DNA from 2 places in the Bradyrhizobium sp. th-b2 genome. Region 1 is predicted to be linked to the other one. Evidence: predicted binding sites of a transcription regulator. Region 1 holds the regulator's gene; the other holds the start of a gene.
What was found. Region 1 encodes HrcA, which represses chaperone genes, less so after heat shock. Its sites were predicted from a motif close to GTTAGCACTCNCNNNNNGNGAGTGCTAAC; they were not measured.
Positions count from the first base shown of each region.

Region 2: the regulator HrcA is predicted to act here: its motif matches at 1,320-1,348, upstream of groES (co-chaperone GroES).

Region 1 covers NZ_AUGA01000016.1:130,597-138,260, forward strand. Annotated here, with positions in the region: gene hemW (radical SAM family heme chaperone HemW) at 125-1,297, opposite strand; gene rdgB (RdgB/HAM1 family non-canonical purine NTP pyrophosphatase) at 1,284-1,919, opposite strand; gene rph (ribonuclease PH) at 1,931-2,644, opposite strand; gene hrcA (heat-inducible transcriptional repressor HrcA) at 2,815-3,903, shown strand; gene grpE (nucleotide exchange factor GrpE) at 4,066-4,671, shown strand; gene pncA (bifunctional nicotinamidase/pyrazinamidase) at 4,681-5,391, opposite strand; gene K359_RS0120405 (hypothetical protein) at 5,488-6,423, opposite strand; gene dnaK (molecular chaperone DnaK) at 7,026-7,664, shown strand, end outside.
Region 2 covers NZ_AUGA01000020.1:66,463-74,126, forward strand. Annotated here, with positions in the region: gene K359_RS0123705 (cupin domain-containing protein) at 32-607, opposite strand; gene K359_RS0123710 (usg protein) at 721-1,011, opposite strand; gene groES (co-chaperone GroES) at 1,392-1,706, shown strand; gene groL (chaperonin GroEL) at 1,765-3,405, shown strand; gene K359_RS0123725 (adenylate/guanylate cyclase domain-containing protein) at 3,487-6,834, opposite strand; gene K359_RS0123730 (SPFH domain-containing protein) at 7,080-7,664, opposite strand, start outside.

The DNA of each region.
Region 1 (7,664 bases):
TTCGATATTTTGGCAGCGTGCACGCAGAGCGTTTTCGAGCGAAGTGGATGCCGGTTCGCGTGAAGAAAACGCGTCAAAACAAGAATCTAGAGCCCCGTTCCGATTCATCGGAACGGGATAGGCTCTAGGCGGCGAGATCCGCGACGACCGCGTCGAGCACCGGGAATCCCGACTTCGTGACGCGCAACCGTCCGTCGGCATCGACGTCGATCGCGCCTTCCTCGCGCAGCATCGCGATCCGGTGCGGATCGAGCTGGCGTCCGGACAGTGCCGCATAGCGCTTGGGATCGATGCCCTCGGCAAGCCGCAGCCCCATCAGCAGAAATTCGTCGGCGCGCTCTTCGCTGTTGAGGCCGTCATCGGTGACGACGCCGTGACCGCGTTCCTCGACATTCAACAGCCACGCCTCGGGGCGCCGCTCGGTCGCGGTCGCGTGCCTGACACCGTCGATGTCGAGCCGGCCATGCGCGCCGGGGCCGATGCCGGCATATTCCTCGCCGCGCCAGTAGACGAGGTTGTGCTTGCACTCCGCGCCAGCGCGGGCGTGATTGGAGATCTCGTAGGCCGGCAATCCCTCGCGGGCGCAGACCTCCTGCGTCACGTCGTAGAGAGCGCGCGCGGTCGCTTCATCCGGCGTCTGCAATTTGCCGGCGGCGTGCAGCCCGAAGAATGGCGTGCCTTCCTCGATCGTGAGCTGATAGAGCGACAGATGTTCGGCCGCTTCCGAGATCGCCTGCTTCAACTCATCAGCCCACATCTGCGGCGTCTGGTCGGGCCGCGCATAGATCAGGTCGAACGAGTAACGGTCGAACGCGCTTCGCGCGATCGCAACCGCGTCGAGCGCTTCCCGCGCGGTGTGCAGGCGGCCCAATGCCTTCAGCGATGCGTCATCCAGTGCCTGCACGCCGAGCGAGACGCGATTGACGCCGGCTGCGCGATAGCCGCGAAAGCGCGTCGCCTCGACGCTGGTCGGATTGGCCTCGAGCGTGACCTCGACATCGCGCGCCACCGACCAGTGCTTGCCGATCGCATCGAGCACGGCGCCGACGGTCTGCGGCTGCATCAGCGAAGGCGTGCCGCCGCCGAGGAAGATCGAAGTGACCTCGCGCCCCGGCGCCCGCGCGGCCGTGGTCTCGATCTCGCGGGCGAAGGCGCGCACGAAGCGCTCCTCGTCGACGGGCGCATGCCGCACGTGGCTGTTGAAATCGCAATACGGGCATTTCGACAGGCAGAACGGCCAGTGCACGTAGACGCCAAACGCCTTTCGTTGAGGGGCTGCTCGTTCAGCGTGGCTCAAGGCAGATCTCCGCGAGCTTCACGAAGGCGCGGGCGCGATGCGACAGTCCGAGTCCGAGCGGCGGCAGGCCGTGCTTCTCGATGCTGGTCATCTCGCCAAAGGTCCGCGCGTAGCCGTCGGGCAGGAAGGCCGGATCGTAGCCGAAGCCGGCGGTGCCGCGCGGCGGCCAGACCAGGGTTCCATCGACCCGGGCCTCGACCTCTTCGAGGTGATCGTCCGGCCAGGCCACGCACAGGGCGGAGACGAAATGCGCACTTCGCCGGTCCGGCGCGGTGGCGCCGCGCTCCTGCAGCAGGCGCTCGATCCGCGTCATCGCCGCCATGAAATCCTTGCCTTCGCCGGCCCAGCGCGCCGAGTAGATCCCGGGTGCGCCGTCGAGCGCGTCGACCACGAGGCCGGAATCGTCGGCGAAAGCCGGCAGTCCGGTCACCTTCGCCGCGGCGATCGCCTTGATCGCCGCGTTGGTGCGAAAACTGTCGCCGGTCTCCTCGGGTTCGGCGAGGCCAAGCTCGCCGGCCGACACCGCCTCCACGCCATGCGGCGCCAGCAGTTCCCGCATCTCGGCGAGCTTGCCGGGATTATGGGTGGCGATGACGAGCCTTCCGGTGATTCGGCGATGCATGACCAATCTGACTACGCCACCGCGATCTTTTGCAAGTCGACCAGACGCGCGACACCTTTGCGCGCCAGCGCCATCAGCGCCAGAAACTCGTCCTGCGAGAACGGCGTCTTCTCGGCGGTGCCCTGCACCTCGATGATGCGGCCGTCGCCGGTCATGACGAAATTGGCGTCGGTGTCGGCCTCGGAGTCCTCGGCATAGTCGAGATCGAGCACCGGCGTGCCCTGGTAGATGCCGCAGGAGATCGCCGCCACATTATCGCGCAACACGTTGGTCTTCAGCATGTTGCGGGTCTTCATCCAGTTGATGCAGTCGGCCAGTGCCACCCAGGCACCGGTGATCGAAGCGGTGCGGGTGCCGCCATCGGCCTGGATGACGTCGCAATCGACCGTGATCTGGCGCTCGCCGAGCGCCTCCAGATCGACGGCCGCGCGCAGCGAGCGGCCGATCAGCCGCTGGATCTCGACCGTGCGGCCGCCCTGCTTGCCGGCGGAGGCCTCGCGGCGGGTGCGTTCCAGGGTGGCGCGCGGCAGCATGCCGTATTCGGCGGTCACCCAGCCGCGGCCCTGACCCTTCAGCCAGGGCGGCAGCCGCTCTTCCAGCGTGGCGGTCACCAGCACATGGGTGTCGCCGAATTTCACCATGCAGGAACCCTCGGCATATTTTACGACGCCGCGTTCCAGCGACACGGGACGCAGTTCATCGGGCGCACGGCGGCTTGGCCGCATGAAATCCTCCAAAAATCCGAGATATATGGCTGGGCGTGCTTGTAGGAGGGGGAACGGGCAGCGGCAAGGGTTTTCGGCCCCGGGTTGGCCCGGTACCGGGGGGCTGAATGCATGCTTGTCACCGGCCTCCCGGAGCGACAGATTAGGCAGTAATTGTGAGGGACTGGAGTGTGACTCATCACGATCCGATTGGCCTGATCGCACCGCATGCGGGGCTCGCCCAGCTCAACGAGCGATCGCGCGATATTTTTCGTCAAATCGTCGAGAGCTACCTTGCGACCGGTGAGCCGGTCGGCTCGCGCAACATTTCGCGTCTGATCGCATTACCGTTGTCGCCGGCCTCGGTCCGCAACGTGATGTCGGACCTCGAGCAGCTCGGCCTGATCTATGCGCCGCACACCTCGGCGGGCCGGCTGCCGACCGAACTCGGCCTGCGTTTCTTCGTCGACGCCCTGATGCAGGTCGGCGACCTCACCGAGGCCGAGCGTCAGTCGATCCAGACCCAGCTGGCTGCCGTCGGCCGTGCGCAATCCGTCGAGGCGGCGCTTGGCGAAGCGCTGACGCAGCTGTCGGGGCTGACTCGCGCCGCGGCGGTGGTGCTGACGCAAAAGTCGAATGCACGGCTGAAGCACATCGAATTCGTGCGGCTGGAGCCGGAGAAGGCGCTGGTCGTGCTGGTCGGCGAAGACGGCCAGGTCGAGAACCGGGTGCTGGCGCTGCCGCCGGGCGTTCCATCTTCGGCGCTGACCGAAGCGACCAATTTCCTCAATGCACGGATCCGCGGCCGGACGCTGGCCGAAGCGCGGCTCGAGCTCGAGACGGCGTTGACGCAAAACCGCGCCGAGCTCGATCAGCTCACACAAAAGGTGGTCGCGGCCGGCATCGCAAGCTGGTCCGGCGGCGCGAACGAGGATCGCCAGCTGATCGTGCGCGGCCACGCCAATCTGCTCGAGGATCTGCACGCGCTCGACGATCTCGAGCGCATCAAGTCGCTGTTCGACGATCTCGAGACCAAGCGCGGCGTGATCGATCTGCTCGGCCGCGCCGAACGCGGCGAGGGCGTGCGGATTTTCATCGGTTCGGAGAACAAGCTGTTCTCACTGTCGGGTTCCTCGACCATCATCGCGCCATACGGCGACGCCCAGGGTCGGATCGTCGGCGTGCTCGGCGTGATCGGACCGACGCGGCTGAACTATGCTCGGGTGATCCCGACCGTCGACTATGCCGCGCGCATCGTCAGCAAGATGCTGGGCGGCTGATCGGAGCGAAATTCGGTTTTATTTGACGGGTTTCTTGACGCGAAGTGGAGGTGCGCTGGCCCTAACCGGTATGTTGCGCTTGATTTTCGCCGCTCAAAGCACGATATCCCGGGCAGCAATCCCCAAGATTTGAACCGACGCGAGTTTTCGAGAAGGCAAGCCATGACCGATCCGAACCGGGCCAATGACAACACCGAGAATTCGGCGCCGACGGGTGAGCCCGTGGTCTCGAAGCCCTACATCATGCCTGACGATCCCGAGGTGGGATCGGTCGAGGCGCTGACCAAGGAACTCGCCGAGGCGCGCGACCGGACGCTACGCACGCTGGCCGAGATGGAGAACCTCCGTCAGCGCACCCGCCGCGAGGTTGCCGACGCCAAGACCTATGGCATCACCGGCTTCGCCCGTGACGTGCTCGACATCGCCGACAATCTGCAGCGCGCGCTCGACGCAGTGCCGGCCGAGACCAAGGAAGCGGCCGATCCCGGCCTGAAGGCGCTGCTCGAAGGCGTCGAGCTGACCGAGCGCTCGCTGCTCAACACGCTGGAAAAGAACGGCGTCAAGAAGTTCGACCCGATCGGCGAGAAGTTCGATCCGAACTTCCAGCAGGCGATGTTCGAAGTGCCGGACACGTCGGTGCCGTCGGGCACCGTGGTGCAGGTCGTGCAGGCCGGCTACATGATCGGCGAGCGCATCCTGCGTCCGGCACTGGTCGGTGTCTCCAAGGGCGGCGCCAAGGCCGCCCCAGGCGCCGACATCACCGCCTGATCCAATGTCTCACGCGATATCCGACGACTGGATCCGCTTGACGCCGGCCTTGTCCATATCGGCCCAGGCCTTGGCCAACGATCCCTGGGTGTCGATGCCGCGGCAGGCATCCTCCACCACATAAGTTTCGAAGTCGGCCTTGCGCGCATCGAGCGCGGTCCAGGCCACGCAGAAATCGGTGGCGAGCCCGGCGACGAACACGCGATTGATCTTGCGCGCCGTCAGGTAGGCGCCAAGCCCGGTGGTGGTCTTGCCGTCGGCCTCGGTGAAGGCGGAGTAGCTGTCGACGTCCTTGTGAAATCCCTTGCGGATGATCAGCCCGGCCTGCGGGATCGCGAGTTCCTTCGACAGCGAGGCGCCGTCGGTGCCCTGCACGCAGTGATCGGGCCACAGCACCTGCTTGCCATAAGCGAGGTCGATGGTCTCGAACGGCTTCTTGCCGGAGTGGGTTGAGGCAAAGGAGACGTGTCCGGGCGTGTGCCAGTCCTGCGTCATCACCACATTGGCAAAGCTCTTGGCGATCTTGTTGATCACCGGCACCACCTGCTCGCCGTCCTTCACCGCGAGGCTGCCGCCGGGCAGAAAGCAGTTCTGCACGTCGATCACGAGCAGCGCGGAGCCGTCGTCGGGCTTGATCGCGGCGGCCCAGAGATTCCTGGGAACCAGCGTCGCGAGCGCCATCGTGCCAAAGCCTGCAACAATCCGTCGTCGATCCAACATCGCGCCCTCCTCGCTTTGTGTGATATCGCGCGAGGAGGCTAGTTCCGTTCGTGGAGCTGCGAAAGTCCGATTTTTCGGAGGGCTCTACGAAAGAGATCAGCCGCGCGGCTGGATGCCGTCGCGCACCGCGCGGAAGCGCGGGAAGGCCTTCTCCCAATCGGTACGCGGCGAGCTGCCGATGATGCGCATCGAGGTTTGCGCGCCGAACCGCAGCCACTGCACGATGGTCACCGGGGTGTTGTCCTTGCCGCTGACGGCGTCGATCCGGGTCTCGAAGCCGGCCTGGCCGTCGATCCGGATCGGCTCGGACATGGTGATCCGCCCGTCGCGCACGCCGGGGATGGTGGTCGCGATCTGCTGGGCGAAGCGGCCGCGATCATCGGGTGTGGCCGGGGCCGAGCCGATGATGCCAAGCAGCAAGAAGGGCTTGGTCTCGAGGGCCTTCTCGTCGCCGTCGGCCATCAGCAGTGCCGCGCCCGGCGCCAGCATGCGGATATTCTTGAAACCACTGAGCTCGGTGACCTTGAACGGCATCATGCCGAGCTGCTCGTCGACCGGCACCTCGTTGCGGATCTGGGCGGTGGCGAACATCTGCCGCACGGCGTCGTCGGTGTAGATCTTGCTCGCGTTCTCCGGCACCTGCACCGCGACATAGCCGGAGAAGGTCGGCCCCGGCAGGATCATGGAATAGCGCCGCACATTGCTGGCGCCGTCGCGCGCACTCTCCACGGTGTAGTAGGCGAGGCCGGCCGGCGTATCGAGGCTCTCGGGCTTGATATTCCCGGTGCCGGCGGGATTGGCCTTGAACGCGTTCACGACCTCGGCGTAGGCGTCCGCGGGCAGGTCGGCGATCAGGACCTTCACGCCCTGGTCCTCGGTCTCGAAGCCGATGAACGACTTGGCCCGGTTGAGGCCCACCAGCGGCTTCATTCCGACATGCGCGCCCGGCGGAAACACCACGTCGGCGGCGAAGCCACGACAGGTGGCAGCAATCAGCAAGGCAACCGCAACGAGAACTCGAAAAGGCGTCATGGGGGGATCTACCGGTTTTGCTTGGTGGCCGCGCAACGGGCCCGGTGCAGGGCTGGGTGGCCTCTTTCAGTCGGACCGCTTTTAGCGGTTTTGATGACCCTGCAACAGGCCACCAAATCTCCGCTCAGGGCCCGCGGGCTCGATTCCATGGGCTTTTCGCCCTGATTGGCTGGCACTTTTCAGCTTCCCGACGTTTCCGCGAGCCCACCGCCTGCGGCGGGCCAGCGGCCAAACAGCGCGCCTCGGCCGTGCGCCGGTCTCGCATACGACGTTTGTGAGTGTTCACTCAACAGCGGTGACGTCGCGCGGCGGACGTTGGCGACCTAAATCATTGCCGATTTGTTAACTTGGCTTGGGCGTAGCTTGGGCCTGTCTCGGGGCTTGCTTCGGGCCTGAACCGGCGCCGCAGTCGGGCTGACACAATCTTTCAAACGTCAGTCTTTTCAGGCCTCAACGTTGCGTCCAGTCCTTGCGGGCAGGACCCTCTCTCCTATATCAGGCTCACCGTCGCAATATCGCGAGTATGTGAACGTCTGGGGGTTCGGTACGGAGCGCCGTCAGGGCCCAACCAACCTGCCGCAACAAATGAGGATATCAAAACCATGGGTAAGGTCATTGGGATCGACCTCGGCACGACGAATTCGTGCGTTGCCGTTATGGATGGCAAAAACGCCAAGGTGATCGAGAACGCGGAAGGCATGCGGACGACGCCGTCAATCGTTGCTTTCACTGACGATGGCGAGCGCCTCGTCGGCCAGCCGGCGAAGCGCCAGGCGGTGACTAATCCCGAGCGTACGTTCTTTGCGGTGAAGCGCCTCATCGGCCGCCGCTATGACGACCCGATGGTCGAGAAGGACAAGAAGCTCGTTCCCTACAAGATCGTCAAGGCATCGAACGGCGACGCTTGGGTCGAAGCCGATGGCAAGACCTATTCGCCCTCGCAGGTCTCGGCCTTCATCCTGCAGAAGATGAAGGAGACCGCTGAGGCGCATCTCGGCCAGAAGGTCGAGCAGGCCGTTATCACGGTGCCCGCTTATTTCAACGACGCGCAGCGTCAGGCCACCAAGGACGCCGGCAAGATCGCCGGCCTTGAAGTGCTGCGCATCATCAACGAGCCGACCGCTGCCGCGCTCGCCTACGGTCTCGACAAGTCGAAGACCGGCACGATCGCCGTGTACGATCTCGGCGGCGGCACCTTCGACGTCTCGATCCTCGAGATCGGCGACGGCGTGTTCGAGGTG
Region 2 (7,664 bases), on a different contig from region 1:
CGGGTCAAGCCCGGCCATGACAGTGCGAGGCTTACGCCTTCAACTCCACCGTCTTGAACTCGGCCGGCAGGATCACCTCCAGCAGTTCGACGTCGTCGGAGTAGTCCAAAATCATGTGCCGGATGCGCGGCGGCTGGGTCCAGGCGCTACCCTGCTGCATCAGCGTCTCGCCCTCGCCTTCCATGTAGGTCTTCACCCAGCCCTTCAGCACATAGACCATCTGGAAGTCGACGTCGTGGAAGTGCAGCTTCGACACTTCATCGGGATTGCACGGCCCCTGCAGCCGGATGACGTGCGCCTGAGCGAGGCCATGCGAGGCCGCGGCGATGCCGAGGTCGCGGTATTTGGCGTAGGTGCGCAGCCCGTCGGCCTTGAAATCCTCTTCGCGGTGATGGCTGATGGCGACGCGCTGCTTCGGCCGTGCCTTGCTCGCCGCCTTTGTTGCAGTCTTTGTCGCGGTCTTGGGCGCGTTCTTCTTCGCCGCCGGCACGCGGCCCTTGGACTTGATGGTCTTGCGCGCGGACGACTTGGCGCCGGCTCCTAGCCCCGTCCATTTCTTCTTTACCGCGGTCTTGGCTGCGGATCGTGATGCCGTCTTCTTGGCCATTGTTCGCCTCCCGTCTTTTTTCTGACGGTGAGAGGCTAACACAAGTCGCGCAGCGCTGGTGAGCAAAGGCGCAAGCTGCGCCCTGCCCGCAAGGTCCAAGTCCAAGGCCTATGTCAATGCAGCCGGAACACGCCGTCGACGGCGCGCAGTTCAGCCGGCTTGACCAGCTTGGAATGCGCCACCGTCACCGAAAACAGCGGGCCCTCGAGCTTCTCCTGCCAGAAGGCGAGGAAATCCTGCAGCACCGGAAATTTCGGAAACAGATCGTAGTTCTGCCAGACATAGGTTTGCAGCAACGAGCGATGATCCGGCATCCGATAGAGGATTTGCGCCGTCGTCAGCCCGTACCCCAGCAACTGCTTCCGGAAATCGTCGGAAGCAACCCCACCAACTCGCGAGACCATGCCAACCTCCTGTGACGGAGCGCATTCACCTGGCGGCCGGACCCAGCCGGACCACCGGCAATGGATGCGCTCACATGAGAGAAATGTGACGCACGCGACTAACCAATCTCAAGCCCAAATGTTTAATAGGTTGTTGAAATTTCTTGCGTTGGCAGCAGCTTACCGCATCTGCTAATAGCCTCGGCGACCCCGCGGGCCGGCATTAAGGATGCCGAAATGATCGTGGCAGCCGTCATTCGCGAGTGCCAATTTTTCTGCTAGAGGCACTTGCCCGCCGCCCAGGCTTGGCCTATCTCCTGCGCAGCTGGCTTGGCACTCGCCGGGCTGGACTGCCAACACTCCAAAAATCTACAGCATCCACAAAAGTTTAGGAGGACTGCATGAAATTCCGTCCGCTTCACGACCGCGTCGTGGTCAAGCGTATCGACGCCGAAGAGAAGACTGCTGGCGGCATCATCATTCCGGACAGTGCCAAGGAAAAGCCCTCCCAGGGCGAAATCATCGCCGTTGGCCCGGGTGGCCGCGACGAGGCTGGCAAGCTGATCCCGATCGACATCAAGGTCGGCGACCGCGTCCTGTTCGGCAAGTGGTCCGGCACCGAGGTCAAGATCGACGGTGAAGACCTGCTGATCATGAAGGAAAGCGACATCATGGGCGTCCTCGACGTCCCCGCTTCCAAGAAGAAGGCGGCCTAAGCGCCTCCTCTCTCCCCAAGATTCCTCCAGGGTAAAACCATTCCAAGGAAAAATTCAGATGGCAGCTAAAGAAGTCAAATTCGGCGTCGATGCGCGTGACAAGATGCTGCGCGGCGTCGACATCCTCGCCAACGCCGTCAAGGTGACGCTCGGCCCCAAGGGCCGCAACGTCGTGCTCGAGAAGTCGTTCGGCGCTCCCCGCATCACCAAGGACGGCGTCACCGTCGCCAAGGAGATCGAGCTCGAGGACAAGTTCGAGAACATGGGCGCCCAGATGGTGCGCGAAGTCGCCTCCAAGTCCGCTGACGCGGCCGGCGACGGCACCACCACCGCAACCGTGCTCGCGGCTGCGATCGTTCGTGAAGGCGCCAAGTCGGTTGCCGCCGGCATGAACCCGATGGACCTGAAGCGCGGCATCGACCTGGCTGTGGAAGCCGTTGTCGCCGACCTCGTCAAGAACTCCAAGAAGGTCACCTCCAACGAGGAGATCGCTCAGGTCGGCACCATCTCGGCCAACGGCGATGCCGAGATCGGCAAGTTCCTCTCCGACGCCATGAAGAAGGTCGGCAACGAGGGCGTGATCACGGTCGAGGAAGCCAAGTCGCTCGAGACCGAGCTCGACGTCGTCGAGGGCATGCAGTTCGACCGCGGCTACATCTCGCCCTACTTCGTCACCAACGCAGACAAGATGCGCGTTGAGATGGACGATGCCTACATCCTCATCAACGAGAAGAAGCTCTCCTCGCTGAACGAGCTGCTGCCGCTGCTCGAGGCCGTGGTGCAGACCGGCAAGCCGCTGATCATCGTCGCTGAAGACGTCGAAGGCGAAGCGCTCGCCACGCTCGTCGTCAACCGCCTGCGCGGCGGCCTGAAGGTCGCGGCCGTCAAGGCTCCGGGCTTCGGCGATCGCCGCAAGGCCATGCTGCAGGACATCGCGATCCTGACCGGCGGCCAGGCCATCTCGGAAGACCTCGGCATCAAGCTCGAGAACGTCACGCTCGCCATGCTCGGTCGCGCCAAGAAGGTGATGATCGACAAGGAGAACACCACGATCGTCAACGGCGCCGGCAAGAAGGCCGACATCGACGCCCGCGTTGCCCAGATCAAGGCGCAGATCGAGGAGACCACCTCGGACTACGACCGTGAGAAGCTGCAGGAGCGTCTCGCCAAGCTCGCAGGCGGCGTCGCGGTGATCCGCGTCGGCGGCGCGACCGAGGTCGAGGTGAAGGAGCGCAAGGATCGCGTTGATGACGCGATGCATGCGACCCGCGCGGCTGTCGAGGAAGGCATCGTCCCGGGCGGCGGCGTCGCCCTGCTCCGTGCTTCCGAGCAGCTCAAGGGCCTGCGCACCAAGAACGACGACCAGAAGACCGGCGTCGAGATCGTGCGCAAGGCGCTGTCGGCTCCGGCTCGCCAGATCGCGATCAACGCGGGTGAAGACGGTTCGGTCATCGTCGGCAAGATCCTGGAGAACAAGGCCTACAATTACGGCTTCGACTCCCAGACCGGCGACTATGCCGACCTGGTCAAGAAGGGCATCATCGACCCGACCAAGGTCGTCCGTACCGCGATCCAGAACGCTGCCTCGGTTGCGGCGCTGCTGATCACCACGGAAGCAATGGTTGCCGAGCTGCCGAAGAAGAACGCCGGCGGCCCCGCGATGCCTCCGGGCGGCGGCATGGGCGGCATGGACTTCTAAGTCCAGCCTCTCAGGGCACTGCAAGACATGCGAAACCCCGGCAGCGATGCCGGGGTTTTGTTTTATCTCCACCGACGTCCGTCAGGATGCACGAGGACGACGGACCAGCCAATCCGTCTGGTTGAGCACTTCGTCGGCATCCTTGATCTCGGCGAGATCCTGCCCCGCATCGAAGCGGGCGCGCACCGGCGCAAGCACCTCCGGCCCCGCATCCACCCGGCCATTGCCGGCGTACAGGCGTGCAAGTCCCAGCGCGCTGCGCAGCTCGAAGGTCTTGGTCTGCTGCCTTCGGGCAATCTGGAGGGCGCGGTGGTAGGCATCCTCGGCGCCGGAAATGTCAGGGGTTTCGCGACGCGACAGCAGCTCACCCTGCACGCGGTATAGCTCGGCATCCAGCCAGTGCTGCCCGGACTGCTCCGTCGCGTCGATCAGCTCATTGATGATGTCGAGCCCCGCCTTGACATGCCCGGCCTCTGCACTCGCCACCGCAATTTGCAATCCCCAGAACGGCTCACAGAGGTAGCAGTCGTTCTCGTGAAGCAACGTCCAGCCACGCTGCATCTCCGCGAGACCTGCCGCCCGGTCGCCGGCGCGCCACTTGGCCAGACCATTGAGGTAGGTGCCGGCGGCAACATACAGCGGCATCGTGTGGTCTTGCGCCAGGCCCAGGGCAAGGATCGTCTCGGTCTGCCGCAACCTGCTGCCGCACAGCCCGTCGAAAACGGCCTTGTGAACCAGAGCATTGGCACGCGCGAGCGCGCGTTGCTCCCCGGCGACGCTCACCGCTGCGCCCGCGAGCTCTCGGGCTCGATCGATCTCGCCAAGCGGCCAAAGCACCAAGGCCAGAAATCTCATGATGACGAACGGCAGGTCGAGCGTCGATGCCTTGAAGGTTGCCGGATCCGGCTCGGTCGTATAGGCCGCGAACGCCTGCTCGAGATGGATGCGCGCGGTGAGGTAATCGCCCGCGAACCAGGCGGTCACCCCGCTGCTCCAGCGTGCGACGATCGTCGCCACCGGCGATTCCGGATGCCGTTCCGCCGCGCCCATGATCGCCTCCTCCAACTCCCGCATCGGCGCGAGCTCGCCGTGGGTCAAGCAGGCGTTGAAAAGGCCCGACTGGATCGGCGCCAGTTCGATTGGATCGTCGATATCAGAGGCGAAATGCCGGGCTCGTGTCCAGGCGGCCACCGTCTCGGGGGCGCTGTGCCCAAGACTGCCTCGCAGCGCGCGGCCGTACGCGATTTGCAGATGGAGCCGGCCGATCATCCGACCCGGCTCGTCGGGCAGTTCATCGGCGATTGCGACCGCCTTGCCGAGATGTGCAATCGCCTCGCAATAGGCCGAGCGCTTCAGCGCCTGCTGACCGGCCTTGCGCCACCACGCCAGCGCGGTGTCGCCGAGCCCTGCCTCGGTGAAATGGTACGCAACGACTTCCGGCTCGATCTCGGCGATCTCGGCAAACTTGTCGCGCAGCACGTCGCCAATGTGCTTGTGGAGCAATTGCCGCCGGCTCTTGAGCAAGCTCTCGTAAGCCGCTTCCTGAACCAACGCATGCTTGAAGCTGTAGCTTGCATCCGGCGGCGTGCCCCGGCGCAACAGCAACTCGGCCTCTTCGAGCTGGGCAAGCGCCGCGCCAAGGGTCAGATCATCGCGCCCGGCCACGCTGCGCAGCAGCGCATATGAGAACTCGCGGCCGATCGCTGCACCGATCTGCGCCACCTCCTTGACCGGCGCCAGCCGGTCGAGCCGGGCCATCAGCGAGTCCTGCAGCGTCGCCGGGATCGCAAGCGGCGGCAGTGGATAGCGCCCGGCATTCTCGACGAGCAGCCCCGACTCCATGATCATCTTGGTCAGTTCCTCGACGAACAGCGGGACGCCATCCGTCCGCTCGATGATCTGCGTCATCATTTCGCCGGGTAGCAACCGACCGACGGTCACCTGCTCGATCAGCGCGCGCGTGTCCTGCCGGTCGAGGCGATCGAGCCGCAGCAGGCTGACATTTGCGAGCCCAGCCCACGGCGGCTCGAACTCGGGCCTGAACGTCATGAGCATGAGGATCGGCAGCCCCCTGATCCGGTCGACCGCGAGGTCGAGCAGTTCGAGCGATGTGGCGTCGGCCCAATGCATGTCTTCGCAGACCACAAGCACCGGCTGCTGCCTGGCGAGGCCCTCGAGCTGGTCGAGCAGTGCTGCGAATGTCTGCCGCCGCTGCTGCGCCGGGCTCATGCCGAGCGGCGGATAGCGGTCGCCGGTTGGGATCGACAGCAGCGCCGCGATCAGCGGCGTCACGCTGGCCACCTGCTGCGTCCCGAGCGCCAGCATGGCTTCGAGCTTGTCCAGCTTCTGCTCCGGCAGATCTTCCGACCTGATGGCGGCGGCGCGCTCGAGCTGGGCGGCGAAGGGATGCAGCGCGCTGTTGGTGTGATAGGGCGAGCATTGATACCGCACACGGCGATGCGTCCCGGGCGGGAGACTGTCGGAGAGCATCGCCACGATGCGCGACTTGCCGATACCCGCTTCACCCGATATCAGCACGGCCTGCCCTTGGCCCTGCCACGCCAGTTGCTGGCGCGACAGCGCAAATTCGATCTCCGCCTTGCGGCCGACGAAGCCGATCGAGCGCGCGGTGCGCACCGCCTCGAAGCGGCTTTCCGATGCCAGTTCGCCTTCGACAGCCCACACCGCGATCGGCTCGGCGATGCCCTTGACCTCGCGGCGACCGAGGTTGCGAAGCGTGAACAGATTGCCGAGCAGCCGGCGTGTCGAGGCGGCCACGACGACCACACCAGGCTCCGCCAAGCCCTGCAGCCGTGCGGCGATGTTCGGCGCATCGCCGACCAACGCCTGCTCCTCCGACGCGCCGCCGGAGACGAGGTCGCCGACCACGACGAGCCCGCTCGCGATCGCGACCCGTACCGCTACTCCCTCGTTCGCGCGGATCTCGAGCCCGCCGATTGCGGTGATGACGTCGAGGCCGGCGCGCACCGCGCGCTCCGCGTCATCCTCGTGGGCACGGGGATAGCCGAAATAAGCGAGGATCCCATCGCCGATAAATCTGGCAACGACGCCATCGTATGTCGCGATCACCCGCGCACAGGCCGCGCGGTAGGCGCGGATCACCTCCCACATGTCCTCGGGATCGAGACGCGCCGACAAGGCCGTCGAGCCGACCAGGTCGCAGAACATCACGGTAAGGTGGCGGCGCTCGGCATCGTGCGGTGAAACCGGCGCGGCGATCAGTTCGGCTTGAGTGAAATCGGCGATCGCACGCAGCATCTTGCGGCGATGGCCGAGCAAGACGCCGAGCCTGTCAAAGTCTTCATCCGTCAACTCGGGAAAAACATCAACGTCGATCCCGTTCTCGGCAAAACGCAGCGCGTATTGCCCAAGCCCCAGCTTCTCGAGCCATTCCGCAATCTGTTGCATTGGCACCACCGACGGGTTGACGGCTGGCCGAATTCCGGACCACGGAGAGCGTACGTTATCGCAATCTGTCTGGGGTGGCACCTTCTGTTTGCGGAAGTTCGCACGGAGCAGGACATGCGAATTGTGCCATGTTGTGCCTTGGCGGTGCTCCGTTACAGCGGTCCTGCACGCTAACACACATTCTAATGATCCCGGCGGTCCGTGCCGGCGGAAAACAAAGGGCCGCCCGTGGGCGGCCCTTCTTCCTATGCGCTCTCGGGCGCCTTGAGGCGGACCAGCTTGGTCAGCAGCGCATCGAGGCCCTGGCCCTCGCCGGCATGCAGGTCGATGCGGCCGACCTTCTCGACCAGACGCTCGAGCGACTCCAGCTCCTTGAGCCGCAGCAGCAGAGGGTTCTCCTCCATCAGCTTGGCGGTGTTCAGGAGCGAACGCGTCGCCGCGGTCTCCTCCTGGCGGCGGATCAGGTTGGCCTTCGCCACCCGCTCCGCCTCCACCACCTTGTTGACGAGCTCGCGGATCTCGCCGGGCAGGATCACGTCCTTCACGCCGAGCTCGGTGACCTCGACGCCGGACTCCGCGACACGGCCGCGGACATAGTCGCGAAGCTCATCGTCGAGCGCCGCCTTCGCAGACAGCACCTCGTCCAGCGTGCGGCCGGCCACCGCCTCGCGGATCGCGAACTGCACCAAACGATACAGCCACGCATCCACGTCGGGCACCGCTGCCACGACCCGCTCGGGATCGACGATCCGGCGGAACGCGGTCAGCGTCACGCGCAGCGCGATGCGATCCTTGGTCAGCATCTCCTGCGCCGTGATCTCGACCGCCTG